Variovorax paradoxus: one gene and its partner. The protein of the gene in region 2 interacts with the protein of the main gene of each other region in a pairwise test. Links are inferred from orthologs where the notes say so. Each region holds a gene or a part of one and is shown on either strand. Other genes may lie near its edges.

Region 1 (4,682 bases), 680 kb from region 2 along the record:
CCATGGAGTGCAGCTGCGAAGAAACCTTCGGCCCCGTGGTGCCGGTCACGCGCTTCGACACCGAGGCCGAGGTGATCGCGGCCGCCAACAGCACGCCTTTCGGTCTTGCCGCCTACTTCTATTCGACCGACGTGCGCCGCATCTGGCGCGTGACCGAGGCGCTCGAATCCGGCATCGTCGGCATCAACGAAGGCGCCCTGGCCGCCGAGGCCGCGCCCTTCGGCGGCGTAAAGGAATCGGGCTACGGCCGCGAAGGCTCGGTGCACGGACTGGACGACTACATGCACCTCAAGTATGTGTGCCAAGGCCAGCTCTAGCGTAGCGGCGCCGCGCCTGACAGCGTTGCCTGCCTTTCATTTCACACAGGCTTCACATCGCGCGCACACGGCGTAGCTAACTTCGCGTGCGCACCGCAAGTTGCGGTGCTCAACGCCACAGGTCAGCTCGCCCCATGCTCGTTTCCAGCTCCTTCTCCCGCCTCGATTCCCCGCTTTCTGCTGTTGCCGCTCCCGCGCCGCCGATGGCCGGCGGGCGGATTTCGACTGCACAGGTCGATCTGCTTGTAGTCGGAGCGAGCTTTGCCGGGCTGGCTTGCGCCCGCGCTGCGGCACTGGCCGGGCTCAGCGTCATGGTGCTGGAGAAGAAGTCCAGCGCCGGCGCCAAGCTGCACACCACCGGCATCATCGTGAAGGATGCGGTCGATACGGTGCCATGGCTTGCCGAAGTACCGCCCGCCCTGGTGCGCCGCATTGACGGCGTGCGGCTTTACTCGCCCGACATGCGCCACGTGGACTTGCATGCCCCGGGCTACTGGTTCTGGGCCACCGATGCGCCCACGCTGCTCGACTGGATGGTCGGCTCGGCGCGGGCCAGCAGGGTCGACGTGCAGCTTGGCTCATTGTTCGAACAGGCACTGTGGCTGAACGGCCGCTGGGAGATTCCGCTGGGGCACGGGCCCTCCCACGGCACTTGCATCTCTGCCCGCTACATCGTGGGTGCGGACGGCCCGCACTCGCGTGTTGCCAAAGCCTTGGGGCTGTCGCGCAACACGCGCTTTCTCTACGGGGTGGAACACGAATACCTAGGCGCACGCATGGAACCCGGCTTTCTGCATTGCTTTATCGACCGCCAACTGGCGCCCGGCTATATCGGATGGGCGCTCGACGGCGTCGGCGTGAGCCAGATCGGGCTTGCCCGCCGCATGGGCGCACAGGACGCACCGGCGCTTCGGCTCGATCCGCTGCTGCGAAAGATCGCCTCGGTCGTCTCGCCTGGCGATGCACCGCCCATTGCAATCCGTGCAGGGATGATTCCGTGCGGCGGCGTATTGCCCGTGGTGGCGCGCGAGCGCGCGCTGCTGGTGGGCGACGCAGCCGGCATGGTGTCGCCGGTGACGGCCGGCGGCATTCACACCGCGTTGCAGCACGGAGAGCGCGCCGGCGACGCCATTGCGCGCTTTCTGCGGGGCGAGGTGGAAGACCCGGCCGGGTGGTTCGTGCGCAGCTATCCGCGCTTCAGGCTCAAGCGCGCGCTGCGCTGGGCCTTCGATAATTTCCAGAGCGACTGGATGTTCAACCGCCTGCTGGGTACGCCCCCGATGCGGCGCATGGCGGAGCTCGTGTACTTTCACCGCAAGGCCAGCCCCTTGCGAAGGAGCTAGCCGGGCAGATTCAGGCGCTGCGCTGGCGCATTGCCTCGTACAGGCACACGCCGCTTGCCACCGAGACGTTCAGGCTTTCGACCGCGCCGGCCATCGGAATGCTCACCAGTTCGTCGCAGGTCTTGCGGGTGAGCTGGCGCATGCCCTCGCCCTCGGCGCCGAGCACCAGCGCCAACGGCCGCTTGAGATCGCTCTGGTAGATGGTGCCGGGCGCATCGTCGCTGGTGCCCACGCACCAGATGCTGCGTTCCTTCAGTTCGTTCAGCGTGCGCGCCAGGTTGGTCACCATGAAATACGGCACCGTTTCGGCGGCGCCGCTCGCCACCTTGGCCACGGTGGCGTTGATGCCGGCCGCATGGTCCTTGGGTGCGATGACCGCGTGCGCGCCGGCGCCGTCGGCCACGCGCAGGCAGGCGCCCAGGTTGTGGGGGTCGGTCACGCCGTCGAGCACCAGCAAAAGCGGCACGGTGCCGGCTTCTTCGAGGCCTTCGAGCAGTTCGTCGAGGGAGCGGATCTGCGCAACGGGCTCTACGCGCGCCACGACGCCCTGATGGCCGTGGCTGCCGCTGAGCTTGGCGAGGCGCAGTCCGTCGGCCTCGACCAGCCGGACGCCGGCCTCCTGCGCGCGGGCAATGAACTGTTTCATACGCGCATCACGCCGGCTGGCGTCGAACATCACTTCGAGCACCGATTTCGGCGCGGTCTTGATGCGCACGCCAACGGCATGAAAGCCGAAGATCACTTTGGGAGAAGACATCCCCCGATTATCGAGGGCTGCGCGCCTTCTCTTTCAAGCAATCGTCAGGCGACCTTCAGGCGATCGGCAATCCGCTGTGCGCCCGGGTTTTTTCGTCGTGCAGTTCCTGCACGGCCAGCGCGTTCGGATGCACGCTGGCGCTGTTGCCGGCGCTCTCCAGGTACTGGCAGGCGGCATGGCCTTCGGCGACCTTTTCGTAGCGCGCAACCCAGGCGTCGCGCAGCGGCAGCTTTTCGGGCGAAACGGGCCACACGCCCGGCTGCGGCCGCATGTGCTCGCCGATGCCGATGCGCCAGGGCTTGGCGCTCAGGCGGGCGCGAAAGCAGTTCTGGTTGCGGCACATGCGCGCATAGGTCTTGTCGGCGCCCAGCGCTTCGAAGCATTCGGCCACGGCCTGGTCGGCGGGGCTGAAGACATCGTGCATCGCCAGCACCCGAAAGCCTGCCGGCGTGCGGTACAGGCGCAGGTGCCAATCGGGGTGCTGTTGAACGAAGCGCCCGATACGCTCGGCCGCGCGCTTTTCAGGCGCGGGGTTGCCGCTGGCCTCGCCCCGCTTTCTGGCCAAGCCAATGCGGTAGGCGACGATGAAGACGACGATGGCTGCGATCAGCCCGCCCAGCCAGGTCTTGGCGGTCCAGCCGCCGACGATGCCCGCAATGAGCGCGGGCGCCAGCGCAAAACCCACCACGCTGCCGCGCAGCGGCTCGTCGAAGTCGATGTCGACGAAAAGCACGTTGGGCGTGTTGAGGCAGCGCGCACCGTAGCTGTTGCGGGTGATGACGGTGTCGCCCTGCCGTTCGACAATTTCTTCGCGGATGGGCACGCCCTGGGCGCCGTTGTAGGCCAGCTTGCGCTCGCGGCGATTGAGCTCTTCACCGCCGGCTATGCGGTCGAACGCCTCTCGCGTGCGCCGGTCGGCATGCATTTGAGCGGCAATCGGGCTGTCGTCGGACCAGCCATGGCGCCGCACGGTGATTTGTTTGCCGGCTACGCGCTCCTGAATCCGGCCTTCGGCCCAGAACTGGGGAACGATCATGCCTCGAGCGAGGCCACGAGCACAGGCTTGGACTCATTGAGCGCCATGCGCCCGGCTTCGATGGTGATGCGGCGCTCGCACTGGGCCGCAATGCCGCGGTCGTGGGTGACGAGCACGAGCGTGGTGCCGAGCTCGCGGTTCAGGTCGAACATCAGGCGCATGACCTGTTCGCCGGTTGCAAAGTCGAGGCTGCCGGTCGGCTCGTCGGCCAGCAGCAGGGCCGGCTGGACCACAAAGGCCCGGGCCAGCGCCACGCGTTGTTGTTCGCCGCCCGAGAGCACCTTGGGATAGTGGCCAAGCCGCTGCCCAAGCCCCACCCGCCCGAGCATCTCCGTGGCGGCCTTTCGGGCATCCTTGCGGCCGGCCAGCTCCAGCGGCAGCATCACGTTTTCGAGCGCGCTCAGGTTGCCGAGCAGCTGGAAGCTTTGGAAGACAAAACCCACGCGCTGCGCCCTGAGGGCCGCGCGCGCGTCCTCGTCGATGGCAAAGATGTCGTCGCCCGCGAGCTTGACCGTGCCGCGCGTGGGAGTGTCCAGCCCCGCGATGATCGACAGCAAGGTGCTCTTGCCGGAGCCCGAAGCCCCCACGATGGCGGCGGTTTCCCGCGCGCCCAAGGTGAAATCGATGTCCTGCAGAATGTCCAGCGTACCGGTCGAGTCTGTAACGGACTTGAACACGTGCTCGACGGCGACAATGGCTTCAGACGGGAGTTGGGACATGGAAAGGCTTTTCGTTTTGAATCGACGTGACTTTATCTTGACCGCCGCCGCATCCGGCATTGCAGGGACATCGGCACTGGCGCAGGCCCAGCCTGCGGCGGCTCGCAAGCCGGTCATTCTGGTGCTTGGCGACTCGCTCAGTGCCGAGTACGGCCTGAAGCGCGGCGAAGGCTGGGTGCCCTTGCTCGAGAAGCGGCTTGCAGAACAGAAGATCCCGGCCGCGGTGGTCAACGCCAGCATCAGCGGCGACACCAGCTCGGGTGGGCGCGCCCGCTTTGCCTCGCTGCTGGCGCAGCACAAGCCCAGCCACGTGGTGGTGGAGCTGGGCGCCAACGATGCCCTGCGCGGCCTGCCGCTTCAGAACACCGAGGAAAACCTGCTGCAGATCACCAAGGCGGCCCAGGCGGCCGGCGCCAAGGTGCTGATCGTAGGCATCCAGGTGCCACCCAACTATGGCGGCGACTACACCCGGCGCTTCGAGGCAGTGTTCGGCAAGGTGGCCAGCACGAC
Region 2 (4,828 bases):
ACACGATGCTGCTTCGCTCGATGCAGCAGGCGATCTATACGCCCATCAACAGCGGCCACTTCGGCCTGGCGTACGAGGCCTATACGCACTTCACGAGCCCGATCCGGCGCTACCCGGACCTGCTGGTGCACCGCGTGATCAAGGCCATTCTCGGCAAGACGCGCTATCAGCTGCCGATGCTGCCGACTCCTGGCGAGGCGCATGCCAAGCTTGCCAAGCGGTTGGCTTCGCGCGTGAAGGCGCCGACCACCAAGCCGCAGAAGGCCACCGTCGCGCCCACGAAGGAAGTGCTGGCCTGGGAAGCCGCCGGCCTGCATTGCAGCGCCAACGAGCGCCGTGCCGACGAAGCCAGCCGCGACGTCGAAGCCTGGCTCAAGTGCAAATACATGCGCGAGCATCTGGGCGAGGAATACGGCGGCGTGGTCACCGCGGCCACCACCTTCGGCATCTTCGTGACATTGGACGCCATGTATGTCGAGGGGCTGGTGCACATCACGGAACTGGGCGGCGAATACTTCAAGTTCGACGAAATGCGCCAGGAACTGCGCGGCGAGCGCACCGGCATCCGCTATGCCATCGGCACCCGCGTGCGGGTGCAGGTGAGCAGGGTCGACCTGGACGGGCGCAAGATCGATTTCCGCCTGGTGCGCGAGGGTGAAGAACTCACGTCGCGGGCCATGAAGGACAAGGGCGTGGGCTCGGCCGGCGTGCCGGTCAAGGCATCAGCCAAGCGCAGTTCGCGCCACAAGGCCGAGGCGGCCCCCGAACAGCGCGGCGACCGCGCAGTCACTGCCGCGGCAGGACCTCAATCTGCGATGCAAGCCTTCAAGTCGGCGGTGAAGAAGGCTGCCAACAAGATGAAGGGGCGCAAGCCACCGCGCCGCACATGATGCATCGCATCCATATACAAGCAAGACAGACAAGCTGAGAAGGAGACACTGAGCATGAGCGTGGAAAACAACAAGGGCCGCATCGCCATCGTCACAGGCGCGGGCACAGGCATCGGACGCGCCGCGGCGCTCGCATTGCTGGCCGACGGCTGGAGCGTGGGGCTGGCGGGGCGCCGCCCCGAGCCACTGGAGCAGGTGGCGGAAGAGTCGGGCGCCGGCGCACGCGCGTTTGCAGTGCCCACCGACGTGGCCAACGCCGAATCGGTGCAGGCGCTGTTCGCCGCCGTGGTCGAACGCTTCGGCCGTGTCGACCTGCTGTTCAACAATGCCGGCGTGGGCAACCCGCCGGGCCCGTTCGAAGACTGGACGCCGGAGCAATGGCGCGGAGTGGTCGACATCAACCTGAACGGCATGTTCTTCTGCATCCAGCAGGCGTTCCGCACAATGAAGGCGCAAACCCCGCGAGGCGGCCGCATCATCAACAACGGTTCCATCTCGGCCACGGCGCCCCGGCCGAATTCGCCCGCCTACACGGCGACCAAGCATGCGGTCGAGGGCCTTACCAAGACCGCATCGCTCGACGGGCGCAAGTACGACATCGCGGTCGGCCAGATCGACGTGGGCAACGCCATGACCGAACTGGCTGCGCGCATGGCCAAGGGCGTGCCGCAAGCCAACGGAGAGCTTGCGATCGAGCCGCTGATGGACGTCAAGATCGTCGGCCAGTCGGTGCTCTACATGGCAAACCTGCCGCTGGAAGCCAACGTGCTGTTCCACACCGTGATGGCGACGAAGATGCCCTTCGTCGGACGCGGCTAGGGCCTCCAGGACCTCGTCAACCGGGTGCCTGGCGCGCCAACGCGCCGGCCGTCAGGGGCGGCGCATCGGCCGGCCAGGTGTCGGCGATGTGGCCGTGGCGCCAGACGGCGTGGTGCGCGGCCTCGAAGGGCGGTTGCCCCGAGGCCAGCGCGGCGCCAATCATCCCGGCCAGCACGTCGCCCGTGCCGGCGGTTGCAAGCGCTGCGTTCCCGGTCGGGTTCAGCACAGGCGGCCTCCCGCTGCTGCCTGCAATGACCGTTCCCGAGCCTTTGAGTACGGCAATGGCGCCGTAGCGTGAGGCCAGCTTGCGGGCAGCTGCCAGCCTGTCCGCCTGAATGTCCGCGGCCGTGCAGTTCAACAAGCGTGCGGCTTCGAGAGGATGCGGGGTGATGACGGTGGGTTTTCCACGCCGCGTGCGTGATGCCAGTTGCGCCTGAAGGGCGCTGTCGCCGGCAATGGCGTTCAATGCATCGGCATCGAGCACCAGTGCGGCCGCCGTCGCCAATACGCGTGGCAGCACCGCGCGTACGGCTGTACCTCCACCGCATCCGCAAACCGCAGTCATGCCGGAAAGATCCAGCGTATCGGCATCGCGCAGCATCAGTTCGGGCTGTGCCACGTCGACCGGGGCCGCGCTCGGGTCGAGCAGCCCGGCAAACACGCGTCCGGCACCGGCATGCAATGCGGCCGATGCGGCCAGCAGCGCTGCGCCGGCCATGCCGGAGGCACCGCCGATCACGGCGACATCGCCGTAGCTGCCTTTGTGCGACGCGTGGCTGCGCGGTGCTGCCGTGGGCATGCCCGCAAGGCATGCGGCGGGCGCTTCGGCGATGCCGCTGCCGCAACCCAGGTCATCGAACCACACCGTGCCTGCCGAATCCCGGCCTTGTGCCGTGAAAAGGCCTGGTTTGAGGCTCAGAAAGGTGATGCAGAAACGAGTCGATGCGGCATCCGAGCAACCAGGAATGCTTGTAACCCCGGTGTCGGCATTCAACCCCGAAGGCACATCGACACTGAGCACCGGTTGGGCTGTCGAATGCATCTGGCGAAGCCATTCGGCCATGGGGTTCTCGATCGGCCGGGCGGCGCCGATGCCGAGCAGCGCATCGATGGCCAGTCCATAGGTGGCGGGCGGGGTCGGCGCGAAGATCACGCCGGCATCCCTGGCTCGGCGAAGCGACACCTTCGCATCCGCCGGCAGCCGATTTTCATCGCCGGTGAAAGTGACGATCGGCAAAAACCCCCGGTGCTGCAGCTGCGCGGCCGCTTCGAAACCGTCGCCGCCGTTGTTGCCGGGCCCGCATGCTATCCAGATCGTGCGCGCATGCGGCGCGATTGCCATGGCCAGCCGGGCTACAGCCAGGCCGGCGCGCTGCATCAGCGTATGGGCAGGGAGGGCGGCTGCCGCCGCTTGCTCGATGCGACGCGTTGCCGCGATGTCGAAAAGATTGGCGACCGTGCCGGACGTGATTCGCTGCATCGAACCATTTTGCCGCCCTTGAGCAGCCAGCTACCGAGGGAACTGCGGAATCTAGCGAAGGTAGAGCCGCTCGACGCCCAGCCCTTCCAGGTCGACGCCCGCATCGCGGCCCCTGATCAGGTCGGCCACCACACGCGCACTGCCGCACGACAGCGCCCAGCCGCTCGACCCGTGGCCCAGGTTGAGCCAGACGCCCGGCACGCCACTGGCGCCCAGCACCGGGGGGCCGTCGGGCAGCATCGGCCGTGCGCCCTTCCATTGCTGAACGCCCGACTGCAGCGTGACTGCGCCAGGGAACCAGTCGTGCAGCACCTTGTAGAGTGTTTGCACGGCGGACGGGTTCATGGTGGCCAGCGAGCCGCCGATTTCCGCGCTGCCGGCCACGCGCACGCGCTGGCCCAGCCGCGAAATTGCGACTTTGTAGCGTTCATCCATTACCGCGCTGCGCGGCGCGTTGAGCGATTCGCGAATGGGCGCGCTGACGGAATGGCCGTAGATGGGGGCGAGCGGAATCCGAAGACCGAGCGGCCGCAGCAGCGACGCCGAGGCAAGTCCGGCGCACACCACTACCGCATCGAAACGCAGCGGCGGGGAACCGCTCGCAAGCGAGAGGGAGGTGGGCTCGGCGCGGCTCAGCGGCGCAATGTCGCAATTGAAATGAAACTCGGCGCCGAGCGCCTCGGCCTCCCACTTGAGCAGCAGCGCAAACTGGCGGCAGTTGGCCACCTCGTCTTCGGGCAGGTAGATGGCGCCTGCAAGTGCGGTGTCGGTGCTGAGCGCAGGTTCGATGCGCCGGGCCTCGTCGGCATCGACTTCGCGAAAGACGCTGCCCGCCGCCCGCAGGACGTCGAGGCCGGGCTGCACCAGCTTTTTCTCGCGCTTGGAGCGCAGCAACACAAGGTAGCCGTCGCTGCGCTCATAGCTGAGTTCGCGCGCTTCAGTCACCTCATGCAGGCGAGTGCGGCTGTAGAAAGCCAGGCGCTGCATGCGGGCACGGTTGGCCAGGTAGGTTTCGAGCTTGCAGGCCTTCTGCCAGCGCGACATCCAGCCAATGTCGCGCGAACTCAGCGGCCAGCGCAGCTTGACGGCACCGTGAGACGAGAGCAGCGAACGCAGAACCTTGGCACGCATGCCCGGGGCGGCCCAAGGCGTTACATAACCCGGTGCGACCACGCCCGCATTGGCAAAACTGGCTTCCTCGGCCGCTGCACCGCGGCGCTCGAATACAGACACTTCATGGCCGTCCGAAGCCAGTTCCCAGGCGGTGGTGACGCCGATGATCCCGGCGCCCACGATCGCGATTTTCATTGAATGCTTGAGTAAGAAGAGATGGCTGACGCCGGTCGATAGGCGTGCAGCTATTGTCTTCGCAGTGCGTGTTCCGTTTGTAAGGCAATCGCGAGAACGGCATCGTCGTGCAGTGCGGCGTGCCACAGCATCAGGCCTGCCGGCAACTCGCCGGCGGCATGGCAGGGCAACGAAATGGCGCAGCCGTCGAGCATGTTGATGATCGACGGGTTGCGCAGCAGCAGCGCGTTGACGCGGAAGAACTCTTCGTCGCGCTCGGCGCCAGGCGCCACGCTCTCGATGGGAGGCGCGGTGATCGGAACCGTTGGCGACAGCACGGCGTCGTACGGCG

Evidence for each region. Proteins that work in one complex are often made in the same cells at the same time.
Region 1: the proteins of QHG62_RS12250 (region 2) and rlmB interact in binary tests that used the Escherichia coli proteins (3 or more experiments, as listed by UniProt). The link is inferred for Variovorax paradoxus from one-to-one orthologs.

What each region holds. Positions count from the first base shown.
Region 1 is NZ_CP123990.1:1,831,855-1,836,536, reverse strand. The notes cover bases 545-3,387. They hold rlmB (23S rRNA (guanosine(2251)-2'-O)-methyltransferase RlmB), read right to left. Parts: upstream 2,418-3,387; coding sequence 1,671-2,417; downstream 545-1,670. Other genes in these bases: QHG62_RS09005 (hypothetical protein), read right to left, coding at 2,473-3,387; QHG62_RS09015 (NAD(P)/FAD-dependent oxidoreductase), read left to right, coding at 545-1,660. Outside these bases: QHG62_RS09020 (NAD-dependent succinate-semialdehyde dehydrogenase), read left to right, coding at 1-317; more of QHG62_RS09015, read left to right, coding at 452-544; more of QHG62_RS09005, read right to left, coding at 3,388-3,453; QHG62_RS09000 (ABC transporter ATP-binding protein), read right to left, coding at 3,450-4,172; QHG62_RS08995 (arylesterase), read left to right, coding at 4,171-4,682. UniProt on the Escherichia coli protein: Specifically methylates the ribose of guanosine 2251 in 23S rRNA.
Region 2 is NZ_CP123990.1:2,515,444-2,520,271, reverse strand. Bases 958-3,946 are described here. They hold QHG62_RS12250 (NAD(P)H-hydrate dehydratase), read right to left. Parts: upstream 3,190-3,946; coding sequence 1,726-3,189; downstream 958-1,725. Other genes in these bases: QHG62_RS12245 (D-amino acid dehydrogenase), read right to left, coding at 3,241-3,946; QHG62_RS12255 (SDR family oxidoreductase), read left to right, coding at 958-1,709. In the rest of the region: rnr (ribonuclease R), read left to right, coding at 1-890; more of QHG62_RS12255, read left to right, coding at 945-957; more of QHG62_RS12245, read right to left, coding at 3,947-4,497; QHG62_RS12240 (amidase), read right to left, coding at 4,548-4,828. UniProt on the Escherichia coli protein: Bifunctional enzyme that catalyzes the epimerization of the S- and R-forms of NAD(P)HX and the dehydration of the S-form of NAD(P)HX at the expense of ADP, which is converted to AMP.